One region of the Mesobacillus stamsii genome, then DNA from elsewhere that is predicted to be linked to it. Evidence: predicted binding sites of a transcription regulator. Region 1 holds the regulator's gene; the other holds the start of a gene.
What was found. The regulator CtsR, encoded in region 1, represses protease genes until heat stress. The targets are predictions, from matches to a motif close to ATGGTCAATAAAGGTCAAACA.
Positions count from the first base shown of each region.

Region 2: a site for CtsR is predicted at 2,211-2,231, ahead of clpP (ATP-dependent Clp endopeptidase proteolytic subunit ClpP). Genes of this name have one in related genera too.

Region 1 is NZ_JAUSUN010000047.1:1,578-6,006, forward strand. It holds gene J2S25_RS19310 (P-type ATPase actuator domain-containing protein) at 1-96, shown strand, start outside; gene J2S25_RS19315 (hypothetical protein) at 100-351, shown strand; gene J2S25_RS19320 (Crp/Fnr family transcriptional regulator) at 348-1,061, shown strand; gene J2S25_RS19325 (formate/nitrite transporter family protein) at 1,351-2,166, shown strand; gene J2S25_RS19330 (CtsR family transcriptional regulator) at 2,664-3,125, shown strand; gene mcsA (protein-arginine kinase activator protein McsA) at 3,151-3,702, shown strand; gene mcsB (protein-arginine kinase McsB) at 3,705-4,429, shown strand, end outside.
Region 2 is NZ_JAUSUN010000007.1:58,070-62,498, forward strand. It holds gene J2S25_RS07790 (PilZ domain-containing protein) at 125-691, opposite strand; gene J2S25_RS07795 (EAL domain-containing protein) at 691-1,407, opposite strand; cyclic di-GMP riboswitch class I at 1,484-1,566, opposite strand; tRNA gene J2S25_RS07800 (tRNA-Arg) at 1,852-1,923, opposite strand; gene clpP (ATP-dependent Clp endopeptidase proteolytic subunit ClpP) at 2,329-2,934, shown strand; gene J2S25_RS07810 (HPr family phosphocarrier protein) at 2,981-3,238, opposite strand; gene whiA (DNA-binding protein WhiA) at 3,257-4,204, opposite strand; gene mgfK (gluconeogenesis morphogenetic factor MgfK) at 4,293-4,429, opposite strand, start outside.

The DNA of each region.
Region 1 (4,429 bases):
GGAGAACCTGTTCCGAAGTTCAAACAGACCGATTCCCAAGTTTTCAGCGGAACAATTATAGATGACGGATATATAGAAATGATAGCGGAAAACTAAGAAATGGAAGAGTCATCAAAGGAAAAGGCAACTGTGCTACAAAACACCTATTTCGCCATTAGAATTGTACTCGTTTTGCTCTTAGGTGTATTAAAGGGTTCTGTCCATCTCGCATTAGGCATGTTTGTCCATGAAGCGAGCGTCTTGCTCGTCATCCTAAATGGAATCCGATTAATGAAATTTAAGTTTCGTGGCTTATCGAAAAGAGCAGCTTTTATCCAAGCGGCGCCACTGAAAAGGGAGCAATGTCAATGACCGAAAAGAAACATCAGAGTACTTTCTGCTGCCAACATTCAGGAGGAAATGATCAGGCATGTGTTTCACTCGTACCTATTTTTAATCATCTTGAAAATGACCAATTGAATGAAATTATGCAGACCGTTAAATCAGTTCGCTTTAACAAAGGCGAATTCATTTATACAGCCGACGATGAGGTGGACTCCCTATATATTGTAAGTGAAGGAAAAATTAAAATTTTCCACTTATCAGAATCAGGCAAAGAACTGCTCATACGCGTTTTACAACCCGGAGATTTCACTGGTGAACTTGCTCTATTTCAAGATTCCATCCATAAAGGATTTGCCCAAACGGTAATTGATACCCAAGTTTGTGTGATCAAGCGCTCTATTTTACAGGAGCTTTTACTGAAATACCCTTCCATTTCCTTAAAAATTTTAGCGGAATTTGCAAGTCGTCTTGAAAAATCCGAAAAACAAACCATCCGGTACGCAACGGAGAAAGTGGAAACCAGAATTGCCTTATACCTTGCTGAGTGTATGCACATCACCCCTGCTTCCAATGAGATAAAGCTTCCCGTCAGCTACAAAGATCTAGCATCCTACTTAGGCACAACCCCGGAGAGCATCAGCCGGACATTAACCCGCTTTGAGGAACAAGGTTTTATAAAAAAGGAAAAACAGCACGTGCTTGAAATCCTCGATTTAGACGGATTGCTTCTGGTTTAACTCCACATTATAGTTATAAGAGTCTTATCGAATGATAAGGCTCTTTTGACTGCAGCTGACTATTACTTGAATAATGTTTTTCAGCAGAGAACGCCTTAACATTTTCAAACTTTACCGGCCACAAACAAAATTATCCCAGCAAGATCATAAATTAGCGTGATTCCTGAATGAAACCGCTTTATTAATCGTTCAAAAATGTTCACACTGTTTTCGAGCGAAAATAAGGTAAAATGGAGGTATAAATTTATGTGATTAACTTCACAATCACTGAAACAAAAAGGAGTTCCTCATGGCCTATTTCAAACCTGAAAAAATAATGGAAATCACCATTGGAAACGGTGTAAAGAAAACTAAATATCCTCTGTTGCAAACATACATTCTCGGTTTCGAAGCAGGAGCGTTTATCGCATTGGGGTATCTGCTATATATCAGGATTACTGCCCCACTAATCGGGCCTTTGGAAGGGCTCAGCACCTTAATTGGCGCATCCGTGTTTCCCATCGGTCTTATTCTGACACTGCTCGCTGGCGGAGAGCTGCTGACGGGAAATATGATGACGGTGCCCCTTGCTAAGTTTGCCCACGAAATCAGTGCCGGCAAGGTTTTGAAAAACTGGACTCTGATCACTGTAAGCAATTTTTTCGGGGCGATTTTTATCGCCTATGTGTTTGGCCATTTGACCGGTCTTACGGAAACCGGAATCTTCCTTGAAAAAACCGTTCACATCGTCGAACATAAGTTAGATGCAACCTTTCTTGAAGCATTTCTGTCAGGTATCGGCTGTAATTGGCTTGTCGCAGCAGCCGTTTGGCTTTCCTACGGTGCAGAGGATATGGCTGGCAAGATTTTCGCTATCTGGTTCCCCACGATGGCCTTTGTGGCCATTGGCTTTCAGCACGTGGTTGCAAATATGTTTGTCATCCCAGCAGCAATATTTGCCGGCCATTTCACCTGGCTCGATTACCTCGATAATTTTGTGCCGGTGTTCCTTGGAAATGCGGTGGGTGGTACGATCTTTGTGGCGATGGCCTACTGGTTCGCCTATCAAAAGCAGGAAGGAAAACCGAACATTCAACCTGTACCCCTAAAGAAAGCCAAAATATGATTCGGAATTTTTAACGATTGATCTGGACTGAATTAATCACTTCCATTCAACACATGCCAATGATTCCAGAGAGAACATAGATATTTTTCCACAGCCTTTCTTGAATGCCGGTAAAAAAGCGTCTTTCACTCTCCGCTTCTGCCCTTCAGTTTGCCAGCCCTTTTATGAATCAGTCTTTCAATAGCGGAACCTGGCTTCTGTTGGATTGTCATTTTTCACGAAATACATAATCAGTTTGCCATTCATGAAAGGGATTCACGGCTTTTTCCATTTGCTGTAGATTTAGCACATTTTCGATCTAATGTGTGGTGTGTTGTTAAATGTGTCCCGATACGAGTTTCCACATGTTATAAAATGGGTATAATAACCAACACATCCTCATGTTTAGGCATACATTATTTTAACGAAAATAATTCAGGATGCATTCATTGCATTGAAAACAATTTTTTTATATAATTAAGGTCAAATATAGTCAAAGTCAGAATGGGGGAGGTTTAGTGAGGAATATATCGGACATCATCGAACATTACCTAAAACAGGTTTTAGAAATGAGCGATAAGGATATCGTGGAAATCAAGCGAAATGAAATCGCCGATAAATTTCAGTGCGTGCCGTCCCAGATCAATTATGTTATCAATACAAGGTTCACGATTGAAAGAGGCTATCTTGTTGAGAGCAAACGGGGTGGCGGTGGCTACATCCGGATCATCAAAGTCCAGGCTTATGATCATGCACATTTGATTGATGATTTACTGTCTTTGATTCAGTCACGAATTTCGCAAAGTAGCGCTGAGCATGTTATCTTCCGTCTTGTGGAGGAAGATGTGGTCACCGGCCGTGAGGCAAAGATCATGCTGAGCGTGCTCGATCGGTCCGTCCTGTATATAGAGCTGCCGCAGCGGGATGAGCTGAGAGCGAGAATGTTGAAGGCAATGCTAATGGCAATAAAATATAAATAATTATAAAAAAGCAAACAAAGAGGTGATGGCGTTGATTTGCCAAGAGTGCAATCAAAGGCCGGCTACACTGCACTTTACGAATTACTCAAATGGAGAAAAATCGGAGCTTCATTTGTGTGAACAGTGCGCCCAGGAAAAAGGGGAGTTGTTCATGATGAACAATGGTCCGGCTTTTTCGATCAATAGCTTGCTGGCTGGTTTATTGAATATGGAGCCTGCTTTTGAACAAAAGAAGGAAACGTTTAAGATGGATCAAGTATCTCAGTGTCCACAGTGTTCGATGACTTTTCCGCAGTTTGTGAAGATCGGCCGGTTTGGCTGTGCAACTTGTTACGATGCTTTTCGAGAGCAATTGACACCCATTGTCAGAAGGCTGCAGAGCGGAAATGAAACGCATAATGGAAAAATACCGAAAAGGATCGGCGGTGACCTTCATTTAAGGAAGACACTTGATCATTTAAAGCAAATTTTAAAGCACCAAATTTCAGAGGAAGAATTTGAGCAAGCTGCCGGAACGAGGGATCAGATCAGGGAACTCGAACGGAAATTATCTGCAAGTCAAGAGGGAGGGGAGTAGCATTGTCATTAGAGAAATTCATTAATCAGGCTGTTAGCTCCTGGATGAGCGATGATGGTCCTGATTCCGATATTATTCTAAGCTCTCGCATTCGCTTTGCACGAAACCTTGATGAATTTAATTTTCCTACCTTGTTTACTAATGGAGAGGCAGAGGCGGTTATTGGCACGATCATGGAACGTGCCAGCCAAACTTCTGCCGCTGGCTTTGGACAGCTTGAACTGATTAAAATGGCTGAGATTCCACCTTTGAAGAAAAGGGTTTTAGTTGAGAAGCATTTAATCAGCCCAAATCTAGCGGAAAATTCTGTTCATGGTGCAGTGCTCCTATCGGGAAATGAAAAAATCAGCATCATGATTAATGAAGAGGATCACATCCGAATTCAATGTTTGTTCCCAGGCTTCCAGCTGACGGAAGCTTTAAAGGCCGCCAATGAAATCGATGATTGGCTGGAAGGGTATGTGAATTATGCGTTTGATGAAAAATTCGGCTATTTGACGAGCTGTCCAACGAATGCAGGAACTGGCCTGAGAGCATCGGTAATGATGCACCTGCCAGGGCTCGTTTTAACGCAGCAAATGAATCGGATTGTACCGGCGATTAATCAGCTAGGTTTGGTGGTAAGAGGTATTTACGGAGAGGGCAGTGAAGCGTTAGGAAATATTTTTCAAATATCGAACCAAATCACACTTGGAAAATCAGAAGTCGATATTGTAGATGATTTGCA
Region 2 (4,429 bases), on a different contig from region 1:
GAACTAGCGCCAACTTCGGACTACTTTTGCCGAAAGCGACGAAAACCTGTCCGAACTAAGGCCAACTTCGGACAGCTTTCCCCTCCAAACCGAACCAGTTACCGAATGAACGTAGCTTCTTTAATCAAATACTGTCGGCAAACTCTTGATGAGCAGTTACTTTCGTTTTATTGTTAATAAACTTACTTAACTCCAATTGGGCTTGTCTACTTAAATTTTGAAATTCAATTCCATAAACAACGAATTCTTCCCCAAGATGATCTTCTCTTCTTACTATCTTCCCCTTTAAGATTAAAGGAATTCCATGCAATTCAAAAGAGATCATTACACAAATATCAGACCTTACAGGAAGTTCAAAATTACTCGTCATTTTCAATCCGGATAAGCTAATATCCTTAATATAACCAGTAATCTTCTTATTTCGTAAACTTCTAAATTTCGGATTTCCTATCTCATAAAAACTTACAGTACAAAATTCATTCTCAACTGGTACCCTTATACATTTTCTTCTGTTTTTCCTAGGTGTACCAACCGAAGGGGCTTTATCTGTTACTTGTTTGGGAAAATGCTTTTTTGGCTGTGAAGTTATTTCTGTTTTCATTCTTTTATTTAAATTAGCTATATTCAAATACATAAGAATATGAATCAATGTTATTGAAAAAATAATTAACAAGCTTATTTCAGTAGTCATTATAAGCAAACTCCTGTTCTTGAAAGGAGTGAAGGTTTACCGAGTAGATATCCTTGAGCATATTTAACACCTAAGCTTTTTAAAATTGCCAGGCTTATCTCGTCTTCTACTCCCTCTACAATTAGATCGGAATTGTATTTCTCACAAAAATTAAGCAAAGAAAATATAACGTCTTTTTTCTGCTCATTCGAAAATAAATCTGTAACAAAATAACGATCTAACTTTAAAAAGTCAGGTTGTAATTCTAAAAGCATCCTGATCGATGTAGAACCTTTACCAAAATCATCTACTGCTATTTTCAAGCCTAGTTTCTTTAATTCAGGTAATGCCATCTTTACTTTTTCTAAATTAATTTGCTCACTTTCTACAATTTCCAAGATTATCTGTTGACTCATGAAACGATTTTCCTGGATAATACTCCTTATAAAAGGCAGGAAATTGGGATTAATAATTGTCGATGGAAAGACATTTAAAAACAGTTTCTTTCGTCCTTTTGAATCATCTGCCAATTGGTAGGTGGCGAAGGCTTTGTGAATAGACCGCGAATCTAATTCATAAAGCCTTTTTTCCTTTTTAGCGATCCTGAAACTTTCTTCCGGATTGATGCGTTGCATGGTTCTTAATAGGCCTTCATAACCAACCAAGTGCCATTTCTGGACATCGTAGATTGGTTGAAATAAATGATACATTTCTAAACCTTGTTCTGATTCAATCATTTTACACCTCCATAAATATAAAAAAGCACAAATTCCCAAAAAAATGGGAGCGTGTGCTTTTTTCTTTCCCACTTTCTTCGGTAACCCAGCTACCTTAGCAATTGCCTTAGGTCTGAAGCTTTGCGTCCTTACCTTTCGATAAGTTTGCCTTTTTCGTATAAAGTGTCGATATAGTGAATAATTTACACTTTATTCCGACAAAAGTCTACACCATTTTACATTTTATTGGTTTTTTTAAAGAAAATATGGGTTTTTAGTTTTAATTAACCATCCAATTATTGGGTCCGGTTTCCTATTTGGTAATGAAGGTGTTCAAGAATATTTTGGGAATCTTTTATACGAATGACATCTCTATTTATAGGAATGTAAATAAAATAAGGGTTTTCGAGGTATACGGACAGTTGATCCGAATACTCGAAAACCCTTATTTTTTCTATGTTGTAGTGCCCTCGGCGAGAATCGAACTCACATTTTAAGCTTCGGAGGCTTACGTGCTATCCGTTGCACCACGAGGGCATGTCTGAAGTTGACAGTACGCTTAACTATTATAGGATAAGTCATCTCCATTTGCAAGAAGGATTTTCTGCCGTATCTTTTTTACCCGATGTAATCGATCCCGAATACACAGTTATCATACAAAAAATTTATTATGTGACGATAGTCGTTCGTCTCTTAAAATCTCAAATACTCATCTACATCTGCCCTATCAGCGTTTGTTTAAAAATGACTAACTTGGGTAAGATGGATACGGTACAGCAAATGGGAATATTGTCGAACAGTTTTTGCTGGCTTTGTAAGCGATTTGTTTGACCTTTATTGACCATGCGTGTATCATGAAACTACATAAGGCACTTTGGCAAACGAACCATTTAATGCCAGCCTAGTTATGGCAAGATTTAACGTTAAAGGAGGAAAACAAACATGAACTTGATTCCTACAGTTATTGAACAAACGAACCGGGGCGAGAGGGCATATGATATTTATTCCCGCCTTTTAAAGGATCGCATTATTATGCTGGGAAGCGGCATTGATGACAATGTTGCCAACTCCATTGTAGCCCAGCTGCTTTTCCTGGAAGCTGAAAATCCGGAAAAAGACATTTCTATCTACATTAATAGCCCTGGCGGCAGCATCACTGCCGGAATGGCAATTTACGATACTATGCAGTTCATCAAACCAGATGTACAGACAATCTGTATCGGTATGGCTGCTTCCATGGGTGCCTTCCTTCTCGCAGCCGGAACAAAAGGCAAGCGTTATGCCCTGCCAAACGCGGAAGTCATGATTCACCAGCCACTTGGAGGCGCACAAGGACAGGCAACTGAAATCGAAATCGCTGCAAAGCGCATCCTGTTCCTTCGTGAAAAGCTGAATACCATTCTTTCCGAACGTACCGGCCAGTCGCTTGAAGTCATTTCAAAGGATACGGACCGCGATAATTTCATGACAGCTGAGCGTGCGAAAGAATATGGTCTTGTCGATCAAATCATCACACGCAGCATAATCGAAGAAAAAAAGAATAAATAATCGCAGAAAACTCGCCCTTGTAAAAGAGCGAGTTTTTTTATTAAGCTTAATTTTCATTCTGAATATATTCAGTTAGCTTTGCTATCGCTTCTTCTTCGTCCTTTCCATTTGCGATCAGATTCACCGATACGCCGGAACTGACTGCCAGACTCATCAAGCCCATGATGCTCTTTGCATTCACCTTTTTCCCATCCTTCTCCAGAAAAATATCGGATGAGAACCTGTTTGCTTCTTGCACGAATAATGCCGCAGGGCGTGCCTGCAGTCCGGTCTTCAGTTTGACTTGCACCTGTTTTTCAACCATTGCTTTTCCTCCTGATCCCTATTTATTTATCGTTTGCCCGGCACGCAGTTTATCTGCTATCTCATCAATTTTTCGCAGCCGGTGATTGATTCCTGATTTGCTGATCGTTCCCCCGCTGACCATTTCGCCCAGCTCCTTGAGGGTGACTTCCTGATAATCGACACGAAGCTGAGCAATCTCCCTCAGCTTTTCCGGTAAAATTTGCAGGCCAACTGTATCCCTTATAAATCGGATATTCTCCACCTGTCTTAATGCGGCGCTGATCGTTTTATTTAAGTTCGCCGTTTCACAATTAACAAGGCGATTGACCGAGTTTCTCATATCGCGGACAATCCGGATATCTTCAAATCTCAGCAAGGCATTGTGGGCACCGACAATGGTCAAAAACTCGGTGATTTTTTCCGCCTCCTTCAGATAAGTGATAAAGCCTTTTTTCCGTTCCAGCGTTTTGCTGTTCAGTCCAAAGGTGTTCATCAACTGACTTAAAGAATCATTATGCTCCTGATATATCGAGGCAATCTCCAGATGATAGGACGATGTTTCCGGGTTATTCACTGACCCACCTGCAAGAAAAGCACCTCTTAAATAAGAACGCTTACAACATTTCTTTTTAACTAGTTCTCGTGAAATTTCATGGTTAATTTCCATGCCTTCTCCTAAAATCTTTAAATCCTCCAGAATTTCTCTGGCCGATTCATTCAGGCGGACAATATAAACATTATTTTTTTTCAGCCGCATCTTCTTTCGCACCAAAAGCTCTACCTGTATCTGATAGCTTTTCTTGATCAAGGTATAGATTCGCCTGGCAATCGCGGCATTTTCTGTCTGTACGTCTACGATGAGTTTGCGATTAGAGAAGGAAAGGGAACCATTCATCCGGATCAAAGCGGACAATTCGGCATTGCCGCAGCAGCCCTTCACGTCCATATTCGTGAGTTCTTTTTTTGTTTCCGAAGCGAACGACACCTCTTCACCCCCTGATTGTCTGGTGCTGACGCCTCACAAAAGGACAGCAGCTGTTTTTTTTATCGAGGCAAACGCTTGCTTCTTATATTTACGCGTTATGCCTCTTTTTGGTTTCATCAATTATCATCGAATATAAAATTTCTGCAACTTTCTTTGTATCATGTCGGATGACATTGCCATCCAGTTCTGCGATTTCGTCCTGGACGACTTCGACTCCTAAAGAAT